Regions from separate parts of the Kitasatospora sp. NBC_01250 genome, predicted to be linked through region 3. Evidence: predicted binding sites of a transcription regulator. Region 3 holds the regulator's gene; each other region holds the start of a gene.

Region 1 (2,201 bases), 870 kb from region 3:
GGCCTCGGTGCTGGTCCCCAGCGTGCTGGTGCACGCGGTCTCGGTCGGCGCGCTGATCGCGCTGGCGCTGGGCCACGCGCCGGTCTGGACGCTCTTCCTGATCGCCGTGCCGGCCGGTGCCACCGTGCCGCAGATCGGCGCCATGGTCCGGGCCCGCTGGGTGGCCAAGCTGGCCGACCGGCCGGCCCACCTGAACACCGCCTTCGCGTTCGAGTCGGTGACCGACGAGCTCACCTTCGCGATCGGCCCGGTGCTCACCGCCGTGATCGCCAGCACCGTGACCCCCGCCGCCGCGCTCATCGTCGAGGCCACGCTGACCCTGGTCGGCGGGCTGGCCTTCGCCGCGCAGCGCCGCACCGCACCGGCCCGGCTGGTGCGCGAGCCCGGCACGCGGCAGGCGTCCGCGCTCGCCTCGCCCGGCGTGCGGCTGCTGGCCGGCGTCTTCCTGGGCGTCGGCAGCGTCTTCGGCGGCATGCAGATCTCCGTCACCGCTACCGCCGAGGCGGCCGGGCAGGGCGGGCTCAGCGGCGTCGTCTACGGGATCTTCGCGGGCGGCTCGATGCTGGCCGGTGTGCTGTACGGCCTGATCGCCTGGCGGCGCTCGGCCCAGCAGCGGATGCTCGGCAGCTACGGCCTGCTGGTGCTGGGGTGCTCGACGCTCTGGGCGATGCCCAACCTGGTCACGCTGGCGGTTGCCGGGCTGGTCTGCGGGCTGGCCATCGCGCCGACCCTGATCACCGGCTACACGCTGGTCGAGACGCTGGTGGCGGACGGCGCCAAGACCGAGGCCTTCACCTGGCTGACCGGCGCGATCGGGCTGGGGCTGGCGGTCGGCTCGACCGTGGCCGGCCGGCTGATCGACCTGGGCGGGCCGTGGACCGGGTTCCTGGTGCCGCTGGCCGGCTCCGGAATCGGGCTGGTGGCGCTGGTCACGTTGCGGCGACTCCTGGTGGCTCCGGCCACCGAGAGCCGTACCGTTGCCAGGAGTGGCAGTGCGATGCCCTCGCTCGTCGGGGCGTCGGAGCACTGAGGCCGCCGGGGCGTCAGGGCGTCGTGGACCCGGCGGAGCGGGGTGCCGCAGCCGACGCGGTGCCGGCGTCATCGGGTCGGCGCTGGACTGATCCAGCGGAATGCCGCATCATGGACCGTCGTTAGCACTCATCAGGCGAGAGTGCCAGGAGGAAGACAAGTGCCCACGTACCAGTACCAGTGCACCGAGTGCGGCAGCGGCCTTGAGGTGGTGCAGAAGTTCACCGACGAGGCTCTGACCGTGTGCCCGAACTGCCAGGGTCGCCTGCGCAAGGTTTTCTCGGCGGTGGGCGTGGTGTTCAAGGGCTCCGGGTTCTACCGGACGGACAGCCGCTCCTCCTCCAGCAGCTCGGTGGGGGCCTCGTCCGGGGCCGCATCGGGCGGCTCGACCGGCTCGACCGGCTCCGGGGCGGGCGCGTCCTCGGCCTCGCCCGGCGCGTCGTCGTCCTCCTCGACGTCTTCGACGTCCACCTCCTCCGCGTCCTCGTCCTCGGCCGGCTGACCCGACTCGGTCGCAGCCGGCGGGAGCCGTCGCTCAACGCCCCTGGTGGCGCCCCTTCGGGGTGCCGGCAGGGGCGTTTTGCGTGCTGGGGCTGGGCTGGGCTGGGCTGGGCTGGGCTGGGCTGGGCTGGGGGAAGTTGTCCACAGGTGCGGGGTTATCCACAGAAATCCGGTGCGGCGTGGGCACGAGGGCGGCGGCAGCGGATCCTGAGCCCATGACCACGGTTCTCCCCACCCCAGCCCTGACCGCCCCAGCCCTGACCGTCCCAGACCCGACCGCCCTGGCGTCCGGGCCACGTCCCGCGATTCGGCACTGCGCCCGACGGCCGCCGCCGACTCGCGCCTCACCGCAGCCGCCCCGGCGCGCCGTACCGCAGTTCCGCCCGATCCGGCGGGGTGGCAGCGGCCGGTACCGCCTCCATCAGGCGGTGCGGCACCGACCGGCCGTGCTGGCCACCGGCCTGCTGGCGGCTGCCGCGGTCGTCGCCGGGCCGCTGCACCCGGGGGTGCCGGTGCCTGCCCCGCCGGCCGTCCCCGCCGTTGCCCAGGCTCCGCCTGGGCCGGCCGGGCTGCCGCACTGCGGGCCGGGGCGCTGACCGACCACCGGTCCTGGGCCGCCCGGCCCAGGAACTCCACCCACGGGAACTCCGCCCACGAGCAGTTGATCAGTC
Region 2 (2,201 bases), 1.0 Mb from region 3:
TGCCCTCCTCGACGGCCGCCTTCGCGTTGCGAACGGCGTCCTCGATGCGGTGCTTGCGCTCCTTGAGCTCGACCTCGGTGGCCGCGCCGGCCTTGATGACGGCCACGCCGCCGGCCAGCTTGGCGAGGCGCTCCTGGAGCTTCTCGCGGTCGTAGTCCGAGTCGCTGTTCTCGATCTCGGCGCGGATCTGGTTGACCCGGCCGGCGACCTGGTCGCTGTCGCCGCCACCGTCGACGATGGTGGTCTCGTCCTTGGTGATGACCACCTTGCGGGCGCTGCCCAGCAGGTCGAGACCGGCGTTCTCGAGCTTGAGGCCGACCTCCTCGGAGATCACGGTGCCACCGGTGAGGATGGCGATGTCGCCGAGCATGGCCTTGCGGCGGTCGCCGAAGCCCGGGGCCTTGACGGCGACGGACTTGAAGGTGCCGCGGATCTTGTTGACCACCAGGGTCGACAGGGCCTCGCCCTCGACGTCCTCGGCGATGATCAGCAGCGGCTTGCCGCTCTGCATGACCTTCTCCAGCAGCGGGAGCAGGTCCTTGACCGAGCCGATCTTGGAGTTGGCGATCAGGATGTACGGGTCGTCGAACGACGCCTCCATCCGCTCCAGGTCGGTGGCGAAGTAGGCCGAGATGTAGCCCTTGTCGAAGCGCATGCCCTCGGTGAGCTCGAGCTCCAGACCGAAGGTGTTGCTCTCCTCGACGGTGATGACGCCTTCCTTGCCGACCTTGTCCATGGCCTCGGCGATGAGCTCGCCGATCTGGGTGTCGGCGGCCGAGATGGAGGCGGTCGAAGCGATCTGCTCCTTGGTCTCCACATCCTTGGCCTGGGCCAGCAGCTGGTCCGAGACGGCCGCGACGGCCTTCTCGATACCGCGCTTGAGGGCCATCGGGTTGGCGCCGGCGGCGACGTTGCGCAGACCCTCGCGGACGAGCGCCTGGGCGAGCACGGTGGCGGTGGTGGTGCCGTCACCCGCGACGTCGTCGGTCTTCTTGGCGACCTCCTTGACGAGCTCCGCGCCGATCTTCTCGTAGGGGTCCTCGAGCTCGATCTCCTTGGCGATGGAGACACCGTCGTTGGTGATCGTGGGGGCGCCCCACTTCTTCTCAAGGACGACGTTGCGGCCCTTGGGGCCCAGCGTCACCTTGACGGCGTCGGCAAGCTGGTTCATGCCGCGCTCAAGGCCGCGGCGAGCTTCCTCGTCAAACGCGATGATCTTGGCCATCGGAAGTGGTCCTCCAGGACACGGTCGACTGCTCGGACCAGTGGTGCCCGCGACGGACGGCCCTGGTATGCGGGGGTCCTGTCCCCTACCGCTCCCGGAGCCTCACCGACCCGGTCCGTTGTCACTCTCAAGCTGTGAGTGCTAACGCCAATGATTAGCACTCCGGCATGGCGAGTGCAAGCTCCTCGGGCGACCCGACGACAACTCGCGGCAAAACGAACGGCAGGCCCGCGGGACGTCCCGGTGTCCGGGAAGTCCCACGGGCCTGCCGCTGAACCACCAGCTCGGTGAGAGCCGAGGCTCCGAGGTTCGGAAAGGTCAGACCGCCGCGCGGACCATGTCCGCCTGCGGGCCCTTCTGCCCCTGGGAGATCTCGAACTCGACCCGCTGGCCCTCTTCAAGGGTGCGGTAGCCGTCCATCTGGATCGCGCTGTAGTGGACGAACACGTCCGCACCACCGTCGACCGCGATGAAGCCGTAGCCCTTCTCCGCGTTGAACCACTTGACGGTGCCCTGAGCCATTCCGAACTCCCCTAGTGCTGTGCTGGCCCTTCGCGCACCCGCAGGTCACGGGCGCGGGTCTTGGTGGAGCGACCCGAGGAATCCCCCCTGGGCGCGCTCCCGCATGCCGCAGCGTCCCACCCCCGGGCGCCAGTTGGCGCTGACGAAGCAGGCGCATGCATCGACCGCGGCTGAATGTATCCGCATCGGCGCCCTGTGCAACAGGGCCACTGAACGCCAATTCGCTTGGGGCGCCAAGGGATAGTCGGGGATGAATGCGACAGACCTCGGCAATTCGGCTGGGACATAGCGGACGAAACCCGCAAATAGTCCAAAGAATTCTGACGAGGCGCCGACAGGGTTCGGGCGATACCTCGGCAGATGCGTCTCACCGGCCGGACGGCTCCAGCCGCGCTCAACTGCCGTGCGAGCGGCGGGGCGAGCCGGACCCGGACATCGGGGACAGCCTATGCCC
Region 3 (2,201 bases):
CACGATCGGGAGCGAAGCGGGTGTGGGGGCCGGACGCCGACATGGCTGCTCCTCTTTGGTCCTTCAACGTATCCACCGGGTTTTCCATCGCCCGAGCGGTCCTTGCGGGTGCTCAGGTCTCAGTTGCTATCGATGCTGCCACTTCGTCCGGCGCCGGGCACCACCCTGTCCGGAGACGTTCGCACCAGGCGTGTCGTGCCCGGCGGACCGGGACGTCATGCGGAGTGATCCGCGCGGCATCCCGGGCCAGGGCGTTCCTGCGATCGGACCCGGGCCTTACACTGGCAGGTACGGTTTTGGCACTCGTCTGGGCAGAGTGCCAAGCCGATCACCGGGCAGTACTTGTCAGGGCAGGACCTGGTACCTGGACAACGCGCGAAGAGGGAGGTGCGTGCCATGTTCGACGAACCCGATTCCGATCCGCGTCCGAGCGGCCGCGAGCCGGCGGCCACCGAGGCCACGAGAGTGCAGCGCACCGCCGCCGGCCCTCGGGCAGCGGCCAAGTCCGCGCCGCCGCGTGCCGCGGGGCGCGCCTCCGGCGCCGCCGCCGCGCGCCCCGGCGGCGAGCCGGGCGGCCTGGAGGTCCGCCAGCTCGACGAGCGCAAGCTCTCCGTGCTGCGTGCCATCGTGCAGGACTACGTCGGCACCGAGGAGCCGGTGGGTTCCAAGGCGCTGGTCGAGCGGCACAACCTCGGCGTCTCGCCGGCCACCGTGCGCAACGACATGGCCACCCTCGAAGAGGACGGCTACATCCAGCAGCCGCACACCAGCGCCGGCCGGATCCCGACCGACAAGGGCTACCGGCTCTTCGTCGACCGGCTGGCCGAGGTCAAGCCGATGAGCGCCCCCGAGCGGCGCGCGATCCGGCACTTCCTGGACGGTGCGGTCGACCTGGACGACGTGGTCGCCCGGACCGTGCGGCTGCTGGCCCAGCTGACCCGGCAGGTCGCGGTGGTCCAGTACCCCTCGCTGACCCGCTCCACGGTCCGGCACATCGAGCTGGTCGCGCTGGCGCCCGCCAAGGTGATGCTGGTGCTGATCACCAACACCGGCCGGGTCGAGCAGCGGATGGTCGACTGCCCGGGCCCGGTGCGCGAGAGCACCCTGGCCGACCTGCGCGCCCGGCTCAACGCCCGGGCCGGCGGCCGGCGCTTCCCCGACGTCCCGTCCCTGGTGGAGGACCTGCCCGCGGCCTTCGAGCCGGCCGATCGGCCGATCGTCTCCACCGTGCTCTCCACGCTCTTCGAGTCCCTGGTGGAGCAGAACGAGGAGCGGATCATGCTGGCCGGCACGGCCAACCTGACCCGCTTCGGCCATGACTTCCCGCTCACCATCCAGCCGGTGCTGGAGGCGCTGGAGGAGCACATGGTCCTGCTGCGCCTGCTCGGTGAGACCAACGAGGCCGGGATGACCGTGCGGATCGGCCGGGAGAACGAGTACGAGGGCCTGAACTCCACCTCGGTCGTCTCGGTCGGCTACGGCTCGGGTGACGAGAGCGTCGCCAAGCTCGGCGTGATCGGGCCCACCCGAATGGATTACCCCGGCACCATGGGGGCGGTGCGGGCGGTCGCCCGGTATGTGGGGCAGATCCTGGCAGAGTCCTAACCGGTCCCTGCGTACATTGGGTGGCGCAGCGGCAGTACCAGCAGCACTTTTCTAGAGGCGGAACAAGCGGAGTATTTGGTGGCCACGGACTACTACGCGGTACTCGGCGTCCGACGGGACGCGGGGCAGGACGAGATCAAGAAGGCGTTCCGGCGCCTTGCCCGTGAACTGCACCCGGACGTCAACCCGGACCCGAAGACGCAGGAGCGGTTCAAGGAGATCAACGCCGCTTACGAGGTGCTCTCCGACCCGCAGAAGCGGCAGGTCTACGACCTGGGCGGGGACCCGCTCTCGCCGGGCGGCGGCGGGGGCGGCTTCGGCGGCGGTGCGGCGGGCTTCGGCTTCTCCGACATCATGGACGCCTTCTTCGGCGCGGCCTCGGGCCAGCGCGGCCCGCGCTCGCGCACCCGGCGCGGCCAGGACGCGATGATCCGCCTGGAGATCACCCTGGAGGAGGCCGCCTTCGGCACCACCAAGGAACTCCAGGTCGACACCGCCGTCACCTGCACCACCTGCAGCGGCGAGGGCGCGGCCCCCGGGACCTCGGCCCAGACCTGCGACATGTGCCGCGGCAAGGGCGAGGTCTCCCAGGTCAC
Region 4 (2,201 bases), 2.3 Mb from region 3:
CGGTGAGGCTGTCCCCGCCCGGCAGCAGGGTGGCGCGGTGCGGGGCGTCGGCCGCGGGCCCGGTGCCGAACCAGAGCACCGCCTCCTTGACCTCGCCGTGGTCGGAGACCCACTCCGCCTCGGCGTCCTCGGGGACGGCGTCGTGCGGGATCCCCGGGGCCACCTTGAGCGCTCCGAACGGGGTGCGGCGACCGGCCTCGATCGCCCAGGAGAGCGGCGGCGAGTACGCGGCGGGGTCGAAGACGCGGCCCTTGGCGGTGCGCCGGGCGGGGTCGGTGAAGACGGCGTCGAAGCCGTCCACCGACACCTCGGTGACGTCCGCGCAGCGCACCTCGATCAGCTCGGCGAGGCCGAGCGCGGCGGCGTTGGCGGCGGCCACCGCGCAGGTCAGCGGGTCCCGGTCGACGGCGAGGACGCTGATCCCGGCCCGGGCGAGTGCGATCGCGTCGCCGCCGATGCCGCCGCACAGGTCGGCCAGCCGGCGCACCCCGAGCGCGGCGAAGCGCCGGGCCCGCCAGTCGGCGACGGTGCGGCGGGTGGACTGCTCGACCCCGTTGGGAGTGAAGTACATCCGCCGCGCGTCGGCGCCGAACTTGGCCCCGGCCCGCTGACGCAACCGTGCCTGCCCCAGGGCCGCCGAGACCAGCTCCGCCGGGTGCTCCCGCCGCAGCCTGGTGGCCAGCGCCAGCTCCTGCTCGGGGGCGTACTCCTGCAGGTCGTCCAGCAGTCGCTGCCCCTGCTCGGTCAGCAACTGCTCAAAGCTCTCGGTCTCCACCCGCCCATTGTCCCGGGTGAAGGTCGCCCCGCTGACCTGCGGCCTGTCCCGCTCCCCGGATTCGCCGGGCGCGCCGTTGGCACTCTGGTTGACTGAGTGCTAACCGCGGCCTAAGGTCGTTCCTGGCACTCCCCCCAGGGGGAGTGCTAACGCGACAGTGCTGGTCTGACCCCCGCGACGGCAGGCCGACGGTGTCGCCACCTACCTGTTAGACAACCCCGTAATCTCCGAAGGGGAACTCGGACGTGACCACCGCCAGCAGCAAGGTTGCCATCAAGCCGCTTGAGGACCGCATCGTGGTCCAGCCGCTCGACGCCGAGACCACCACGGCCTCCGGCCTGGTTATCCCGGACACCGCCAAGGAGAAGCCCCAGGAGGGCGTCGTCCTGGCCGTCGGCCCGGGCCGCTTCGAGGATGGCCAGCGCCTGCCGCTCGACGTCGCCGTCGGCGACGTCGTCCTGTACTCGAAGTACGGCGGCACCGAGGTGAAGTACAAGGGCGAGGAGTACCTCGTCCTCTCGGCTCGCGACGTCCTCGCCATCGTCGAGAAGTAAGCAGTCCGGCGGACCTGACGGTCCGTCCTTTGGTCCCGCCCCGGATCCGTGTCTCCCTGCCAGGCAACTGCCGCAGGGGCCCAAGACAGGGGCCCGGGGCGTGGCTGTTGGTCCACCTGACGTGACGTCACGTAACGCAGACATCCCGAGGAAACGGAATCATGGCGAAGATCCTGCAGTTCGACGAGGACGCCCGCCGCTCGCTCGAGCGCGGTGTGAACAAGCTGGCCGACACCGTCAAGGTGACCATCGGCCCCAAGGGTCGCAACGTCGTCATCGACAAGAAGTTCGGCGCCCCGACCATCACCAACGACGGTGTCACCATCGCCCGTGAGGTCGAGCTCGACGACCCGTACGAGAACCTTGGCGCGCAGCTCGTCAAGGAGGTCGCCACCAAGACCAACGACGTCGCGGGCGACGGCACCACCACCGCCACCGTGCTGGCCCAGGCCCTGGTCAACGAGGGTCTGCGCAACGTCGCCGCCGGTGCCGGCCCGGCCGCCCTGAAGAAGGGCATCGACAAGGCCGTCGCCGCCGTCACCGAGCACCTGCTCTCGGTCGCCCGCGAGATCGAGGGCAAGGACGACATCGCCGCCGTCGCGTCCCTCTCCGCGCAGGACCCGCAGGTCGGCGAGCTGATCGCCGAGGCGATCGACAAGGTCGGCAAGGACGGCGTGATCACCGTCGAGGAGTCGAACACCTTCGGCGTGGAGCTCGACTTCACCGAGGGCATGCAGTTCGACAAGGGCTACCTGTCGCCCTACTTCGTCACCGACCAGGAGCGCCAGGAGGCGGTCCTGGAGGACCCGTACATCCTGATCAACCAGGGCAAGATCTCCTCCATCCAGGAGCTGCTCCCGCTGCTGGAGAAG

Evidence for each region. Region 3 encodes HrcA, which represses chaperone genes, less so after heat shock. Its sites were predicted from a motif close to TTNGCACTCNGNNNNNCNGAGTGCNAA; they were not measured.
Region 1: the regulator HrcA is predicted to act here: its motif matches at 1,152-1,178, upstream of OG500_RS22455 (FmdB family zinc ribbon protein).
Region 2: the regulator HrcA is predicted to act here: its motif matches at 1,380-1,406, upstream of groL (chaperonin GroEL).
Region 4: the regulator HrcA is predicted to act here: its motif matches at 852-878, upstream of groES (co-chaperone GroES).

The regions. Positions count from the first base shown of each region.
Region 1 is NZ_CP108476.1:5,324,074-5,326,274, reverse strand. It holds gene OG500_RS22460 (MFS transporter) at 1-1,030, shown strand, start outside; gene OG500_RS22455 (FmdB family zinc ribbon protein) at 1,190-1,531, shown strand; gene OG500_RS22450 (hypothetical protein) at 1,959-2,126, shown strand; gene OG500_RS22445 (hypothetical protein) at 2,196-2,201, opposite strand, start outside.
Region 2 is NZ_CP108476.1:5,148,514-5,150,714, reverse strand. It holds gene groL (chaperonin GroEL) at 1-1,225, opposite strand, end outside; gene OG500_RS21690 (cold-shock protein) at 1,544-1,747, opposite strand.
Region 3 is NZ_CP108476.1:6,196,743-6,198,943, forward strand. It holds gene htpX (zinc metalloprotease HtpX) at 1-43, opposite strand, end outside; gene hrcA (heat-inducible transcriptional repressor HrcA) at 397-1,605, shown strand; gene dnaJ (molecular chaperone DnaJ) at 1,684-2,201, shown strand, end outside.
Region 4 is NZ_CP108476.1:3,918,135-3,920,335, reverse strand. It holds gene OG500_RS15955 (class I SAM-dependent methyltransferase) at 1-775, opposite strand, end outside; gene groES (co-chaperone GroES) at 1,021-1,329, shown strand; gene groL (chaperonin GroEL) at 1,491-2,201, shown strand, end outside.